DNA from 4 places in the Ectopseudomonas khazarica genome. Region 4 is predicted to be linked to each of the others. Evidence: riboswitches for the same ligand, from Rfam matches in the RefSeq annotation. Region 4 holds a riboswitch; each other region holds the start of a gene.
What was found. Region 4 has a riboswitch for cobalamin ahead of JLK41_RS21325 (TonB-dependent receptor domain-containing protein). Riboswitches for the same ligand answer to the same signal wherever they lie in the genome.
Positions count from the first base shown of each region.

Region 1: linked by a shared signal. The riboswitch ahead of cobW (cobalamin biosynthesis protein CobW) and the one ahead of JLK41_RS21325 (TonB-dependent receptor domain-containing protein) in region 4 are both predicted to bind cobalamin.
Region 2: linked by a shared signal. The riboswitch ahead of JLK41_RS25035 (TonB-dependent receptor) and the one ahead of JLK41_RS21325 (TonB-dependent receptor domain-containing protein) in region 4 are both predicted to bind cobalamin.
Region 3: linked by a shared signal. The riboswitch ahead of cobG (precorrin-3B synthase) and the one ahead of JLK41_RS21325 (TonB-dependent receptor domain-containing protein) in region 4 are both predicted to bind cobalamin.

Region 1 covers NZ_CP068551.1:5,356,231-5,360,422, reverse strand. The annotation lists gene map (type I methionyl aminopeptidase) at 1-205, opposite strand, end outside; gene JLK41_RS25190 (ParD-like family protein) at 202-414, opposite strand; gene JLK41_RS25185 (hypothetical protein) at 567-797, shown strand; gene cobM (precorrin-4 C(11)-methyltransferase) at 1,027-1,782, opposite strand; gene JLK41_RS25175 (cobalamin biosynthesis protein) at 1,779-2,219, opposite strand; cobalamin riboswitch at 2,306-2,501, shown strand; gene cobW (cobalamin biosynthesis protein CobW) at 2,597-3,646, shown strand; gene cobN (cobaltochelatase subunit CobN) at 3,723-4,192, shown strand, end outside.
Region 2 covers NZ_CP068551.1:5,325,692-5,329,883, reverse strand. The annotation lists gene bufB (MNIO family bufferin maturase) at 1-794, opposite strand, end outside; gene bufA2 (BufA2 family periplasmic bufferin-type metallophore) at 848-1,102, opposite strand; gene JLK41_RS25040 ((2Fe-2S) ferredoxin domain-containing protein) at 1,216-1,932, opposite strand; cobalamin riboswitch at 2,031-2,224, shown strand; gene JLK41_RS25035 (TonB-dependent receptor) at 2,551-4,192, shown strand, end outside.
Region 3 covers NZ_CP068551.1:5,330,479-5,334,670, forward strand. The annotation lists gene JLK41_RS25055 (HvfC/BufC N-terminal domain-containing protein) at 1-227, shown strand, start outside; gene JLK41_RS25060 (cobalt-precorrin-6A reductase) at 224-943, opposite strand; gene cbiE (precorrin-6y C5,15-methyltransferase (decarboxylating) subunit CbiE) at 940-2,142, opposite strand; cobalamin riboswitch at 2,295-2,475, shown strand; gene cobG (precorrin-3B synthase) at 2,570-3,907, shown strand; gene JLK41_RS25075 (precorrin-8X methylmutase) at 3,900-4,192, shown strand, end outside.
Region 4 covers NZ_CP068551.1:4,529,566-4,533,757, reverse strand. The annotation lists gene JLK41_RS21330 (cobalamin-binding protein) at 1-428, shown strand, start outside; gene JLK41_RS21325 (TonB-dependent receptor domain-containing protein) at 633-2,498, opposite strand; cobalamin riboswitch at 2,583-2,785, opposite strand; gene dxs (1-deoxy-D-xylulose-5-phosphate synthase) at 2,908-4,192, opposite strand, start outside.

The DNA of each region.
Region 1 (4,192 bases), 830 kb from region 4:
AGGTGTTCATGGCATAGGCGAATCCATACTGGCCCTTGCTCGCCGGGCGCGCCTCGAGCGTGTCGACGATGTACTTTTCCACAAGGTCGTTGACCTGCAGCGTCGACAGGCCGAGCAGATCCAGACGATCGAGATAGCCGAACACCGACGCCAGCAACCTGCCGGACTCGGCCATCAGCGCTATCTCCTGCGCGGTCTTGGTCATGAGGTCGCTGCCAGGCTCGGCTGCACGGTAATGCCGGCTGCGCGCATCTCGGCCGCCATCACGTCGTTGAAACTCAGCGTCGGGTTCATTTCGCAGAGCATGCCGATGCGAATCCAGAACCCGGCCTGAGCATTGATGGAGCGATGCGACACGCTGCTCGCCCGGCGAATCTGGTCGTGCAGTTCGTCATCGATGTTGACGATACCCATGGAACCTCCTGGCTATATGATTCGTATATAAATCATATAGCCACGTTTCGTCAGTTTCTTCAACAGGGGGCGCCATCCTTTAAACTGTGGGGGCTGTTCGCATGGCAGGTGCGATGGCAGGACATTGCAGTCAGGTTGAAACGGGAGAAACGATGAAACGTGCGGATGTAAAACGCAGAACGGCTGAAGGGGTCATGTTCGACACCCAGATCATGGCGAACCCGGCCAATACCGCCGAGTGGATCGTCTTCTTCAAGAAAGACGCCGGGCGCAGCTTCTTCCTGGTGGATGCGGCCGAACAGGTCGAGAGCTTTGCCAGCCTCGACGAGCTGGTGGTCGAGTTGCGGGCGGTGGGTATCAAGCGGTTGGAAGTACAGCTTTGAGCGGTTGCTAACAGTTGGCGTGGATCATCCTGTGGATATCCTCGTGATACCTGGCTGAAGTCCTTGTGCTCAGGGCGTTTCAGGCAGTTGTACAAAAACTGAGCCTTGTTTCAGGGCTATCCACAAAGAGTTGGGATAAGTTCTTTTCTAACCTGTTGATAAGGTTCTGCAGGCCTCTGTTTACGGTACTCTCAGCGCTTTGTGCAGTTTATCGCCAGCGCAGCTCGGCTCAGTCGCTGCTCGGGCGATAGAGATGACGGTGCGCGGCGTCATACAGCGCCGACTCGGCGAAGGCGCCCGGGTCGAGCACGCGGCCGACGAGGATCAGCGCCGTGCGGCGGAAGTCCTTGGCTGCGACCTTCTCCTCTATGTCGCTGAGCGTTCCTTGCACCCAGTCCTGGTCCGGCCAGGTCGCTCTGTGGATAACCGCGACGGGGCAGTCGGCGCCATAGTGCGGCAGCAGTTCGCCGACGATGGCGGGTAGCTGGCGCACGCCGAGGTGGATGGCCAGGGTCGCCCGATGCCGGGCGAGATCGTGCAACTGTTCACCTTCGGGCATCGGCGAGGTGGTGCCGTAGCGGGTGAGGATCACCGTCTGGGCGATGCCCGGCAGGGTCAGCTCGCTTTCCAGCAACGCCGCGCAGGCGGCGGCGGCGGTGACGCCGGGAACGATCTCGAAGGGAATGCCCAGGCGGCGTAATTCGCGGATCTGTTCGCCGATGGCGCCGTACAGCGAAGGGTCGCCGGAATGCACGCGAGCCACGTCCTGGCCGCGTTCATGGGCCAGGCGTAGCAGCTCGACGATTTCCCCGAGATGCAGCTCGGCGGTGTTGACCACCTGCTCGGCGCGATGGCCCTGCAGCACGGCTTCGGGCACCAGCGAGCCGGCGTAGAGGATCACCGGGCAGCTGTGGATAAGCCGTTGGCCCTTGACGGTGATGAGCTCGGGGTCGCCGGGGCCGGCCCCGATGAAATAGACGGTCATGCGGACTCTCTCGTGAATGCTGCCAGGGCGCAGGTTGCCCTGGCGGTTTTGCGTTTTTCGCCAAGCAGGTGCGCCGTGCTCTTGCCCATGCGTCTGGCCAGCGCGAGCGCACAGGGCTCGGCCACGGCAGCAGCGCCAGTGGCTGCTTGGACACGGGGGTTGCCGGGTGCTGGTGGCTGGTAGGGCGAGAGCTCTGCGGCCGTGAACAGGTGCAACTCCAGCTGCAGATGCTCGGCCAGTTGCTGCAGGCCCGCCTCGTTGCGCTTGTGGGCGCTGCTGGCCAGTCCTGCCAGGTTGCCCAGCGTCAGCTCATGCTGCGCCAGGCTGTCGACGAGCAGGTCGAGCAGCTCCTGCATGGCGCAGCCACTTCTGCAGCCCAGCCCGGCAACGACCTGCATCGGCGAGGCTGGATGGCGTGCGGAGGGGGTCGGCAGCATGAGCGGCATTCGGCTTGGACGGGGGCGTAGCTCATCATGGCACCTGCCGGCGGTCAACCGTGATTGACCGGCCGCCGTGGCCTGCGTAGCCTTCGCGCATTCGAGGTTCTTCACGGCGCGGTTGTCGTGAAGCTAAGAGGGAACAGGGTCGATGCCCTGGCTGCCCCCGCAACTGTGAACGGTCTCAAACCCTTCGATACACCACTGCCCAGGGCGGGAAGGTGAAGGGCGCACCCTGTGCAGACCGTGAGCCAGGAGACCTGCCTCGTTTCGTCAGCCAACTGTTCGGACGGGGTGATCCGATGCGGCCTGCATGCTCGCGCGTGCCTGTCTGCCCGTACCCGTCCGCCGAATTCATCGTCGCCACGGGGCCTTTCATGCAAACCCTCGCCAAACTGCCTGTCACCATCGTCACCGGTTTTCTCGGTGCCGGTAAAACCACCCTGCTGCGCCACCTGCTGGCCAATGCCGGCGGCCGTCGCATCGCGGTGATCGTCAATGAGTTCGGCGAGCTGGGGATCGACGGCGAGATCCTCAAGCAGTGCTCCATCGGCTGCAGCGAGGAAGAGGCCAGCGGCCGCGTGTTCGAGCTGGCCAACGGCTGCCTGTGCTGCACCGTGCAGGAAGAGTTCTTCCCGGTGATGCGCGAGCTGGTGGCGCGCCGTGGCGACCTCGACCATATCCTCATCGAGACCAGTGGCCTGGCCCTGCCCAAACCGCTGGTACAGGCCTTCAACTGGCCGGAAATCCGCAACGCCTGCACCGTCGACGCGGTGATCACCGTGGTCGACAGCCCGGCGGTGAGCGTAGGCACCTTCGCCGCCTTCCCCGAGCAGGTCGACGCGCAGCGCAAGCTGGATCCCAACCTCGACCATGAGTCGCCGCTGCATGAGCTGTTCGCCGATCAGCTGGCCAGTGCCGACCTGGTGATCCTCAACAAGGCCGATCTGCTCGATGCCGAAGCGCTGGCGGCGGTACGCGCGGAAGTCGCCGAGGAGCTGCCGCCGGCGGTGAAGGTGATCGAAGCGCATGGCGGCGATCTGCCGATGGATGTGCTGCTGGGACTGAACAGCGAAACCGAGCTGCATATCGAGAATCGTCGCACCCATCATGACGATGAAGACGAGGATCACGATCATGAAGAATTCGACTCGTTCCACGTGGAACTACCGGAAGCCGAGGAGTCGCGCCTGCTGGCTGCGCTGAAGGCGGCGGTGGTCAAGCACGGCATCCTGCGGGTGAAAGGCTTCGCCGCCATCCCCGGCAAACCGATGCGTCTGCTGGTACAGGGCGTGGGTCAGCGCTTCGACCGTCACTTCGACCGTGCCTGGCAAGCCGACGAGCCGCGCATCAGCCGTCTGGTGGTGATCGGCCAGCAGCTCGACCGTGCGGCCATTCAGGCCGAGCTGCAAGCGGCGCTGGCCTGAGTGAGCATGGGAGGGGCTTCAGCCACGACCTGGCTCGCTGATCGTCGCGGCTGAAAACCCCTCCCACGGATCGACCATGCATTTATTACGCACCCAGCCCGGCGCCCAGCTGCCGGCCGACAGCATTGCCGACCTTGGCCAGACGCCGGCCGAGCTGGTGATTCTCTGCACCGGCGACTCGCACCTGTCTCTGCTCGCCGAGGCCGCCCGGCAGTTGCCGGACGATTACCCCAGCCTGCGCCTGGCCAGCCCGGCGCAGTTGAGCAACCACGCATCGGTGGACTTCTACGTCGAGCAGGTGCTGCAGCATGCGAAGGTCATCCTGATTTCCGTGCATGGCGGGGTGAGCTACTGGCGCTACGGGATCGAACGCCTGGTCGAACTGGCCGGGCTCGGTGCGCAGGTGATCATGGTGCCGGGCGACGATCAGCCCGATCCGCAGCTGATGGCCATGGGCAACGCCTGCGAGGACGACAGCTGCCGTCTCTGGCAGTACCTGCGCCAGGGCGGGCTGGACAACGCACAGCAGTTGTTCCGTTTCATCGG
Region 2 (4,192 bases), 800 kb from region 4:
GCCTGCTGCAGTTCGCTCAGCAACTCGTCGAGAGGCGGCAGGTGATCGTCCCGCTCGAGCAGGGTGGAAACCGGGCCCAGGTGCGCCAGGGTACGCCGGTACAGCTGCCAGACCGGGTCGCACACCGGGTGGTCGTGGGTATCGATCAGGTAGTCGCCGTAGTCGTGGTGACCGGCCAGGTGGAACTGGCGGATGCGCTCGGTCGGCAGTGCGCTGATGAAGTCCCACGGCTCGAAACCATGGTTGCGCGCGCTGACGTAGACGTTGTTGATATCCAGCAGCAGCTCGCAGCCGCTGAGTTCGCACAGGGCCGAGAGAAACTGCCATTCGCTCATCTGGTCATCGGCGCAGCGCAGGTAGCTGGAGACGTTCTCCAGGACCAGCGGCCGCTCCAGCACGTCCTGCACCTGGCGCACGCGTGCGGCGACGTGCTGCAGGCTTTCCTCGGTGTAGGGCAGCGGCAGTAGGTCATGCAGCTGGTGGGCATTGCCCCGGCTCCAGCACAGGTGGTCGGAGATCCACGCCGGGCGCACGCGCCTGGCCAGTTGCGCCAGGCGCTGCAGGTAGTCGCGGTCCAGCGCGTGCGGCCCGCCGATCGACAGCGATACGCCGTGCATGACCAGCGGGTAGTGTTCGGCGATGGCGTCGAGGTAGTACAGCGCCTTGCCGCCATCGACCATGTAATTCTCGGAGATGATCTCGAACCAGTCGACCGCGGGCCGCCGTTCGAGGATTTCCTGGTAGTACTCGCTGCGCAGGCCCAGGCCGTGGCCGAGCATCGTCGTTGCTTTCATCGCCGCCTCCGCAGGTGAAAACGGGGCGACCGGCCGGCCGCCCCTCGTGGCTCTTAGGCGCCTACGGTGCCGCCGGCAGCGGAGCACTCTGCCTTGGTCATCACCTTGAAGCCGTGGCCCTTGCAGACTGCCTGGCCCTTGCAGGCGTTCTCGGCGGTCTTGCAGTCGTTCTGGCCTTTGCAGGAGGTCACGCCGTAGCAGTGTACGGTCGCTTCCTCGGCCGAGGCGACGCTGGCGGTCATGCCGGCGAACAGCGAGGCGGCGGCGAAGGCAATGGCGGCGCCAGCGGCGGTGGTCTTGATAGTCATGCGCTTATCCTCTGGAAATTGGAGAGGCCGGCTGAAGCATCGTCGTTCAGGCCCGGCAACTCACTAGAGTCGGACCTGCCGCTGGCGTTACAGGGGTGGAAAAAACTTTCTGCTCAGTGCTCCTGCGCACTGTCGTCAGGCTGGTCGATACGCAGCTCCGGCACGGCCCGCCCCGCGACCAGGCGCTCGTCCACCAGGCGGATGACCGCTGCCTCGTCGTTGACGCCGTACCACTCGCCCTGTGGATAAAGGCTCGCCGTCGGGCCCAGGTCACAGGGGAACTGGCACTGGCTGCGGGTGATGTGCACACCGCCGGGACATTCCAGGCGGCCGGCGGCCTTGAGGCGCTGGCGCAGGGTTTTCCACAGGCCGAGGGCGCCCTTGCGCGTGCAGCGCGGACCGTTGCACAGCAGCAGGCGCTGGCTGTGCGGCGGAATCTGCGACCAGGGGTGCTGCTCGGGCAGGGCCGGCACGTCCTGGCAGGGCAGGTGGCGGCCGGTCTGTTCGAGCAGTGCGGCCAGGCCGTCCAGCCAGGCGTCCTCGAGGGCGCTGCACACCACGAAGACGGCTTCGCCGTTGCCGCGCTCGGCGATGCGCTGGCGCAGCCAGTCACGGTGCATGGCATCGGCGCGGGGTTCCAGGTCGACCACCAGCAGCGGCCGTGGTGCATCCGCCACGGCCTGCCAGAAGGCTTCGGGGTCCTGCTCGCTGTCGTGCAGATGGGCCTCGCCGAGCAGGGCTTCGGCACGTTGGCGCAGGCTCTGGGCCAGTGCGCCACGGGACAGACCCGGCCCGCTGAACAGGACGCGGGCGTAAGCGATTCGAGTCATGGCCGTCTCCGGGAAAAGGGTGGGGCAGTCTAGCGGCTCGGCGCGCTGCGCGCAGGCTCAATGGCCGAGTTGCCTTGACGCGAGGCGGCGGCGATGGTCATATCCGCCCCGCTTCAGGTGTCTCACGCCGCCGCGCGTGAGGTGAAACGGGAAGTCGGTTGAAGTCCGACGCTGCCCCCGCAACGGTAAGCGAGCGACCGCATCGAAACGCCACTGTGCGCCACGCGCATGGGAAGGCGATGCGTTCATGCCCCTCGCAAGCCCGGAGACCGGCCTGGAGTCACTCTGTCTGGCAACCCGCGGTGGGCGGGCGTTGACTCCAGTAGGGCGCGTTCGTGCCCCTGTCTGCTGTTGCGCATTTCCATCGGATTGCCGTGCCTTTTCCTTTGCGATGGAACACTCATGGCGCGCCATTTCCGCTTCAACGACCTTTTTTCTCAGGACTTCCTGCGCCGGCCGGCTGGCCCGGGCGAGCGGCTGCGAAACAGCATATTGTTATGTTATAACAATAACATTATGCCTTTCGGGTCTGCTTCATCCGCGTCGACACCTGCTGTCGAGCCGGTGGCGCGGGTCCCTGCCGGGCCGGTTTCCCTGCGCAATCCTGGACGTTCTGCCGTGTCTCACTCCCTGTTGTATTGCTCCGTGCCACTCGCCCTGGCGTTTGCCGGCCTGGCCGTGGCCAGCGAAGACCCCGTCGACCTGCCCGGGCTGACCATCCAGGCCAAGGCCGCCGAGGAGGGCGAAACCGACCTGAATACGCCCACCAGCGCCGGTTCGCGGCTCGAGCTGTCGGCTCTGCAGACGCCGGCCAGCACCACCAGCCTGAGCGGCGCCGAGGTGCGCGGGCGCAACAACCGCAGCGTGCAGGATGCGGTGACCCGCACGCCGGGCATCAGCAGCATCGGCACGCCGGGTAACGGCGGTACCGCGCTGTCGGCGCGTGGCTTCACCGGCCATTCCGCGACCATGCAGCTGTACGACGGCACGCGCCAGTACGTCGGAGCCGGCACCGTGACCTTCCCGGTGGACACCTGGTCCGTGCAGCGTATCGATGTGCTGCGCGGCCCGGCTTCGGTGCTGTACGGCGAGGGCGCCACCGGCGCGGTGATCAACGTGGTGCCGAAGAAACCCTTCGCCGGTCCGATCCACAATCAGCTGCGCCTGGGTTACGGCAGCGACGACCGGCGGCAGATGGCGCTGGACAGCGGTGGCTCGCTGAGCGACGCGCTGAGCTATCGCTTCAACGTCAATCAGCAGGCCAGCAACGGCTGGGTGGACCGGGGCGACTCGAAGAGCCTGGCGTTCAGCGCCGCGCTGCGCTGGGAGGCGAGTGACGAGCTGAGCTTCACCCTGTCCCACGACCATGGCGACCAGGACCCCGAGCGCTACTTCGGCACCCCGCTGGTCAACGGCCATTACCGCGAGAGCCTGCGCGAGCACAACTACAACGTCGGCGACGCCGAGGTCCGCTACAACGACCAGATCACCCGCCTGGTGACCGACTGGCGCATCAACGATGCGCTGACGGCGAGCAACCAGCTCTACTACATCAAGACCCAGCGCTACTGGCGCAATGCCGAGTCCTACCGCTGGCAGCCCGGCGACCTGGTGCTGCGCAGTGACTTCTACGAGATCAAGCACACCCAGGAACAGGTCGGCGACCGTCAGAGCTTCACCCTGGACCACTCACTGTTCGGTCTCGACAGTCGCACCGTGGTGGGCGTGGACTACAACCGCATCCACTTCGCCCGTCAGCATGACTTTGCCAGCAGCTTCAGCGACAGCGTGCCGCTGGCGGGTTCTGGCGGTGGCCGCTACCAGAGCGACGATCCGCAGGGCTACGGCCCGCGCGAACGCAACCTGGCCCGGCAGTTCTCGCTGTTCGCCGAGAACCGCACGCAACTGAGCGAGCGCCTGTCGCTGGTGACCGGCGTGCGCCGCGACCAGGTGCATATCCAGCGCGACGACCTGCTCGGCGACAGCCGCGTCGACCGCAGCCTGAGCGGCGGCAACTGGCGCGCCGGCCTGGTGTTCGCCCTGACCCCGGAGCTGTCGCTGTACGGCCAGCATGCCACCAGCACCGAAGGGGTGAACAACCTGCTCACGCTCAGCCCCAGCCAGCAACAGTTCGACCTGAGCCGGGCCAGGCAGACCGAGGTCGGCCTCAAGCAGGCGTTCTGGAACGGTCAGGGCGAGTGGACGCTGGCCGCCTACCATATCGTCAAGAAGAAGCTGCTCAGCCGCGAGACCCCCAGCT
Region 3 (4,192 bases), 800 kb from region 4:
CCCTGGAGCACGCCGAGACGTGCCTGATCTGGCGTGAGCAACTGGTCACCCGCTATCGCAGCCTCGACCCCGCGCAAGCGCAGGCCTTGCAGGCCATGGCCTGTGAGGGGCTGAACTTCGCCGAGCTGTGCGACAGCCTGCAGGAACTGGGGGAGCAGGCCCCTGTGCAGGCCGCACGCTGGCTGCACCAGTGGCTGAGTGACGGCCTGTTGGTGAAGGCGACCTAGCGCGGCAACGCCTCGAGCAGCGTCTGCAGGTCGCAGAAACTGCGCGTTGCCGGCGCCGGCTCGGGCCGGCGCAACAGCAGCACCGGCAGACCCAGCTCGCGCGCCACCTGCAGTTTCGGCTCGGTCGCCTGGCTGCCGCTGTTCTTGCTCACCAGCACGTCGCAGCGGATACGGGCGAACAGGGCACGCTCCTCGTCCAGCGAGAAAGGCCCGCGAGCCCCGATGATCTCCGCGCGGGGCGGCGCCGGCTCGCTCTGCAGGCAACGCACCGTCCAGTGCTGGTGCGCAGGAATCTCATGCAGATGCGCCAGCGGCTCGCGCCCGGAGGTGAAGAATGGCCGCTGGAAGGGTGCCAGGGCATGGCTGAGCCCGTCCCAGCCCTCCACTTCGCGCCAGTCGTCGCCGGCCGCAGGTTGCCAACCGGGGCGCCGCAGCGCCCAGCAGGGCACACCGCTGAGCACGGCGGCCCGTGCCGCGTTGGCGCTGATCTGCGCGGCGTAGGGATGGGTCAGGTCCAGCAGCAGTTCGATGCCTTCGGCGGCGATGAACGCGGCCAGCCCGTCGGCACCACCGAAGCCGCCCACCCGCACGCGACAGGGCAGGTCGTCCGGTACCCGGCCCAGGCCGGCCAGGCTGTACAGCGTTTCGGGGCCCAGCTGACGAGCCAGGCGCAGCGCCTCGCTGGTGCCGCCCAGCAGCAGGATGCGCGGCCTCACGGCTTGCGTACCGCCAGCAGGGTGATCGGCAACGCCGCCCGCCAGGTATCGAACCCGCCCAGCGGTTGCGCCTGCGCCACCGTCAGGCGCAGCAGCTCGCCGCCCTGCCGTTCGCGAAAGGCCACCAGCGCCGCCTCGCTCTGGATCGTCACCGCGTTGGCCAGCAGCCGCCCGCCCGGTTTGAGCGCGGCCCAGCACTGTTCCAGCAGCCCCGGCACGGTGACGCCGCCGCCGATGAAGATGGCATCCGCTGCCGGCAATCCGTCCAGGGCCTCCGGCGCATGCCCGGCCACCAGCTGCAGAGCGGGCACACCAAGGGCGTCGCGGTTGTGCCGGATATGCGCCTGACGGCCCTCGTTGGCCTCGATGGCGATGGCGCGGCAGGCGGGATGGGCGCGCATCCACTCGATGCCAATGGAGCCGCAGCCGGCGCCCACGTCCCACAGCAGCTCGCCGGGCAGCGGCGCCAGGCGCGCCAGGGTCACGGCGCGCACGTCGCGCTTGGTCAGCTGGCCGTCATGCCGATAGGCATCGTCAGGCAGGCCGCAGGTCGGCGGCAGCACCTGGGTCCCGGCGTCCGCCAGGCACTCCACGGCGAGCAGGTTGAGATCGGCCGCGCGCGGCAGGCTCCACTGCGCGGCCAGGCCATCGATACGGCGCTCCTCGGGCCCGCCGAGGTGCTCCAGCAGGGTCAGGCGACTGGCAGCGAAACCGCGCGCGCACAGCGCTGCGGCAACCTGGGCAGGCGTGTCGCCGTCGGCGCTCAACAGCAGCAGGCGCACACCGGGAAACAGGCGGGCATTGAGCGTGGCCAGCGGCCGGCCGACCAGCGAGACCACGTCCACCTCCTGCAGCGGCCAGCCCAGGCGCGCCGCCGCCAGCGACACCGATGACGGAGCCGGCAACACCTGCAGCTCATCGGCCGCCAATTGCCGCGTCAGGCTGGCCCCGACGCCGTAGAACATCGGATCGCCGCTGGCCAGCACGCATACCGCCTCGCCGCGCCGCGCCAGCAACGGCTGCAGGTCGAAGGGGCTCGGCCAGTGTTCCCGCTCGCCAGCGATGCACGGCGGCAGCAACGCCAGCTGGCGCGGCGCACCGACGATACGCGTGGCCGCCAGCAGGGCCCGCCGCGCAGCCTTGCCCAGGCCGGGGTAGCCGTCTTCGCCGATACCCACCAGGGTCAACCAGGGTTTCATCCACCTTCCTCGCAAGTAGCCGACAGGGCGCGTGTCGCGACGCCGCGCAAAGCGGGCATAATAGCGCCTTCGTCGGTGCCCCTTGTAAACGGGCCCAAGAGTCTGTTCACGATCTGCATGCGTCAGCCGCCGGTGGCTTTCCGAGCCTGGCGTTGCTGCAGTGGATCGTCGACAGCCTCGAAGAGGGAATCCGGAGCGATCAACCATCGCCACCGAGCTGCCCCCGCAACTGTAAACAGCGAGTCCGCTGCACATGCGCCACTGGGCAACCGGGAAGGCCGTAGCGGATGAAGACCTGTCAGCCAGGAGACCTGCCGACGAACGCTGGTCGCGAGTGCCAACATCGGGCGGGGTGTACCGATGCCATGAAACCCTCTCGACGGGTTTCGCTGGTCCGGTCGCCGCGTCGTTGTTGCTGGTGAACCCTGTGCGCGACTGTCCCCTCACCGCCGAACTGCCAACCCCTCGGGCTTCTGCCTGTCCGGGCCTGCTGCGCATCGTGCCCGCACTGGACGGCGGCATCTGCCGCGTCAAGCTGCCTGGCGGCGTGCTGCACAGTGCCCAGGCGCGTGCGATCGGAGAGGCTGCCCGGCGCTACGCCAGCGGTACCCTGGAGCTGACCAACCGCAGCAACCTGCAGATTCGCGGCGTGCTGCCCGGCCAGGAGAGCGCGTTGATCGGCGCACTGCTCGCTGCCGGTCTCGGTCCGCGCGTGGCCGCCGCCGACGACGTACGCAACCTCCTGCTCAGCCCTGCCGCTGGCCTCGACCCGCAGGCACGGATGGACGTTCGCCCGCTCGCCGGGCAACTCCTCGATCTGCTGCAGGACACCCCGGCGCTGCATGCCCTGTCAGCCAAGTTCGCCCTGCAGCTGGATGGCGGCGAAGCCCTGGCGATGCGCGAACACCCGCACGACCTGTGGCTGGCCGCCGCAGATGAACGCCACCTGTTGCTGGGCCTGGCCGGCTGCCCCAGCGACGCGCCGCTGGCGCGCATCGAAGCCGCGCAGGCGGTCGAGCTGGTGCACCAGCTGCTGCTGCTGTTCCTCGAACTGGCCACGCCCGAACAATCACGCATGCGCCAGCTGCTGGCGCAGCTCCCGGCCAGCGAACTGCTGCAGCGCCTGCAGGCACGCCTGGACTTCCCCCTGCAGCCGCCAACAGCCGACTGGCAGACGCCCGCAGGCGTCGAGCGGGCGCCCGCAGGGATTTATCCACAGGCCCGGGCCGGCCTGTGCATGGTCGTCGCCGGGGCCCAGCTGGGTCGCCTGCACGCCGAACAGCTGCTGGCCCTCGCCGAGCTGAGCGAGCGGTATGCCGGCGGTGAACTGCGCCTGACCCCCTGGCAGGGCCTGCTGCTGGGCAACGTGCCGCAGGCTGAGGCCGCAACCCTGAGCAACGCACTGGGCGAACTCGGCCTGCTGCACGAGGCCGGCGACCCACTGCTCGGGCTGGTCGCCTGCACCGGATCGGCCGCCTGCGCCCGTGGCCTGGCCGACAGCAAGCACCACGCGCTGCACCTGGCCGAGCTGCTGCGCGCCAACGGCGCCCGCCCGCAGACTCACCTCAGCGCCTGCCCGCGCAGTTGCGCCAGCGCGCGGGTACAGCCCTACACCCTGCTGGCCAGCACGCCCGATCACTACCAGCTCTATCAACGCACCCCCGAGGTGACCGGCTTCGGTCGCCTGCTGGTGCCGTCCATGACCATCGACGAGGCCGGCGCCTGGTTCGCCCGCCACCTTCCCGCAGGACTCCCTGATGCTTGATTACATCCGCGACGGCCAGGAAATCTACCGCCGCTCCTTCGCCACCATTCGCGCCGAGGCCAACCTGTCCGGCATTCCCGCCGACCTGGAGAAACTCGCCGTGCGGGTGATCCACGCCTGCGGCATGGTCGACGTGGTCGAGGACCTGCGCTTCTCCCCCGGAGCTGGCGCCGCCGGCCGCGCAGCCCTGCTGGCCGGCGCGCCGATCCTCTGCGATGCGCGCATGGTCGCCGAGGGCATCACCCGCCCGCGCCTGCCGGCGAACAATCCGGTGCTCTGCACCCT
Region 4 (4,192 bases):
TAGGCCGGGCGGAGCAGGGCGAGCGCCTGGCCGCCGAGTTTCGCGAGCGGCTGGCGGCGCTGCGTCAGCGCTATCGGCGCGAACGACCGCTGGCGGTGTTCTATCAGATCTGGCATCAGCCGCTGTACACCATCGGTGGCGAACAGTTGATCGGCGATGCGCTGCAGGTGTGCGGCGCACGGAACCTCTTCGCCGAGCTGCCGCAGCCTGCGCCACAGGTCAGCGTGGAGGCCGTGCTGGCGCGCGATCCGGACATCATCCTGGGCGGCAGCAATGCCGAACTGAGCGCCTGGCAGGCCTGGCCGCAGCTGCATGCCGTGCGCCAGGGCCAGGTATGGACGGTGCCGGACAAGGGCCTGGAACGGCCCAGTCTGCAGATGCTCGGGGCGATCGAGCAGTTGTGCGAGCGGATGGCCGGGGCGCGTTAGTGCCACGGGACGTGCAGTGCTTTCGCAGGCAGGCTTGGCCGCCTGTGGATGTTGCTGGCGTGGGTTGCGCTCGATGTGGCGCTAACCCACCACCGCTGCCATGCGTTCCATCGCTGGTGGGTTACGCGGCGCTCCCGTTCATCGGCGCTTGCCAGATAGGCGTTCGGCGCCGCTAACCCACCCTACGCGAGCAGTGCATCGACATCAGATCTGCGGCGTCCAGGTTACGGCGAACAGTGCGGTGCGTCCGGCACTGTTGTAGCCGAAGCGCCCGTTGGGCGTGCTGTACGTGGCTTCTGCGTAGTCCCGGTCCAGCAGGTTATCCAGCTTCAGGCTCAGCCCCAGTTCCTGGGTGGCCTGCCAGGCTGCGCGCAGGCTGAGCAGGCCGTAGCCGCTCATCCTGATCTGGTTCTCGGCATCGTCGTAACGACCACTGAGCGCACGCCAGCCAGCGCCAATCGACACGTCACCGAAGCGGCGGTCGATATCCAGCGTCAGCGTGCGTTTGGCGCGACGTTGCAGGGTATGACCGCTGTCGCGATCGCGCGGGTCGATCAGGGCCAGGGCCAGGTTGCCTTGCCAGCCGAACAGTTCCTGCTGCACTGCGGCCTCGAAACCATTGATCCGGGCAGTCTGGACGTTCTGCGGAATGAAGTTCTCGTCCAGAACGATGGCATCTTCGATCTCGGTTCGGTAAACGGAGGCCTGCAGCGAGCCTGTGTCGCTGTACCGGCTGCGCCATTGCAGTTCGTAGCTCCTGGAGCGTTCCGGGGTGAGCTCGGGGTTAGCGCTGGGGAAACACATGCTGCCGAAGCAGAAGTCCGGGTAATACAGGTCATTGAAGGTTGGCGCGCGGAAGCCTTCGCTATACGACAGAATCAGATCGTGGGCGTTGCCCAGCGGCAGAGTCAGTGCCGCATTCCAGGTGTTTTCGTCGCCGAACTGCTGGTTGTCGTCATGGCGCAAGCCGATCTCGGTGGAAAAGTTTTCCCCGCTATAACGATGCTGGATGAAGGCTGCGCGGTTCCAGCGCGAATCCTCGACGAAGTCCGTGGTGCCCTGGGCTCGATCCTCGTACCAGTCCAAGCCCAGCAGCAACTGATGGTTCTCGGTGAGTGTCAGCGTGTTCAGCCAGTTGGCGGCGTCACGGTATGTGTTGAACTGGCTGACTGAACCACCCGGTTGATCATTGCCGCTATCGCGTTTGTCTTCGCTGTGGCCCAGCTCCAGGCGACTGCTCCAGCTATCGCTGAGCTGTGCGTCGATGAAGCCGGAAGCACTGCTGAGCAGGTAGTCGGTAGTCGGCAGCGAGCCGCTGAAGACATCGTCGTACTCCACCTGGCCACGCTGGTCGAGCAGGTTGAAACCGATCTGCAGGCTGTCATCGAAGCGGTGCGACAGACTCAGGCTCAGTGAGCGGTTGCGGTAGGCATCGTCGTCGCCATTGGCGCCGAAACCGTCGCGGGTCGCGTCGATACCGGCCGTCTCGTCCAGTGCAGCGCCCAGGTGAAAGCGGGTGCGCTCATCGCCACCGGAAAGACCAAGGCTGCGCTGGTAGGTACTGTCGCTGCCGGCTGCCAGGCGCACGTAAGGGGCGAGCCCCTGGTCATCGCCCTTGCGCGTGAAAATCTGTATCACCCCACCGATGGCATCGGAGCCGTAGAGTGCCGAACGGGCGCCACGCACGACCTCGATACGCTCGATCTGCTCGGGGGCGAGAAATTCCAGGCTGCTGGTACCACTGGATGCCGCGGCGATGCGTTGGCCATCGACCAGCACCAGCGTTTGTGCCGTGCTGGTGCCGCGCAGAAACACGCCCGTCTGGCTGCCAGTACCGCCAGTGCGGACGACGCTAAGACCGGGAACGCGCTGCAGCAGCTCTGCAACGCTGCTGACCTGCAAACGCTCGATATCCGCTCGCTCGAACACGGTGCTGGCCGCCGTGGCCTGGGCTTGTGGTTCGGGCATGCGGCCCGAGGTGATGACCAGGGGCTCGGCCACGTAGGGTTCGCTGGCCAGTGACAGGCCAGGCAGGACGGCAATGGCCAGGGCCAGGCGAGACGCTCTCATGATGATTTCCTCAAGGTCGGCAGACTTTCGAGGAGGACAGCAGCCAGCGCGTGGGCGGCGCTTGACCGTGCTGCCCTCCGCAACACCAGTCGATCCGCCTTGGCCGGTCTCCGGGCTCTCGACCCCTATCCGCCTTCCCGGGGGCTCCCAGTGGCGGTTGGATAGGGACAAGCGTGATGCTTGCAGTCGATTACCGTTGCGGGGGCAGCGTCGGGATTGCTCATGGAGAGCGCACCGACTTCCCGTTCAGCAGACCGTTGAAAACTACCTGCGTTGGCGTTTTTTCAACGGCTTGCTGACGCCGCTTGCGCAGCGCACCCTGGCGGAACATGAAGTGCGCGCACCTTAGTGCGCGCGCAGCGGCATGACAAGCAAGCCCGGCTCATGCGGCGATGAGCGGGGCTCATGCTCAGAGCAGGTTCAGGCGTTCGCGCACCGCGCGTTCGATGCCGGCATCGTCCAGGCCGCACTCGGCGAGCATCTGGCTGGGCTTGGCATGCTCGACGTAGTAGTCCGGCAGGCCGAGGTGCAGCATCGACACCTGGCGGTTCTCGGCGGCGAAGAATTCGCTGACCGCGCTGCCGGCACCGCCCATCACGGCGTTTTCCTCGAGGGTCACCAGCAGCTCATGGCTGTCGGCCAGCTCACGCAGCAGGGCTTCGTCCAGCGGTTTGACGAAGCGCATGTCGACCACGCTGGCGTCCAGCGTCTCGCCAACCCGCAGGGCTTCGGCCAGTTGCACGCCGAAGGCCAGCAGGGCGACGCGCTTGCCCTGGCGACGGACCACGGCCTTGCCGATTTCCAGCGGTTCGAGGCCCGCATCGAGCGGGGCGTTGGGGCCGGTGCCACGCGGGTAGCGCACGGCTGCCGGGCCGTCGAACAGGTGGCCGGTGGTGAGCATGCGGCGCATCTCGTTCTCGTCGCTCGGCGTCATCACCAGCATGCCGGGGATGCAGCGCAGGTACGACAGGTCGAAGCTACCGGCATGGGTCGGGCCGTCTTCGCCGACCAGGCCGGCGCGGTCGATGGCGAACAGCACGTCGAGGTGTTGCACGGCCACGTCATGGATCAGCTGGTCATAGGCGCGCTGGAGGAAGGTGGAGTAGATCGCCACCACCGGCTTGGCGCCCTCGCAGGCCATGCCGGCCGCCAGGGTCACGGCATGCTGTTCGGCGATGGCGACATCGAAGTAGCGCTCGGGGAAACGCTCGCTGAAGGCCACCAGGTCGGAGCCTTCCTTCATCGCCGGGGTAATGCCGACCAGGCGCTCATCGGCCTCGGCCATGTCGCACAGCCACTGGCCGAACACGTTGGAGTACTTCGGGCCGCTCGGCCGCTTCGGGCTGGAGAGTGCTGCGGCCGGCGGCGTCACCGGCTCCAGCTTGGTGATGGCGTGATAGCCGATCGGGTCGGCCTCGGCCGGCGCGAAGCCCTTGCCCTTCTTGGTCACCACGTGGAGGAACTGCGGGCCGTCCAGGTCGCGCATGTTGCGCAGGGTGGCCAGCAGGGTCGGCAGGTCGTGGCCGTCGATGGGGCCGACGTAGTTCCAGCCCAGCTCCTCGAACAGGGTGCCGGGCACCAGCATGCCCTTGGCGTGCTCCTCGACCTTGCGCGCGATTTCCCAGGCACCGGGCAGGCGCGAGAGCATCTTCTTGCTGCCTTCGCGCATGCTGGCGTAGGTGCGGCTGGAGATG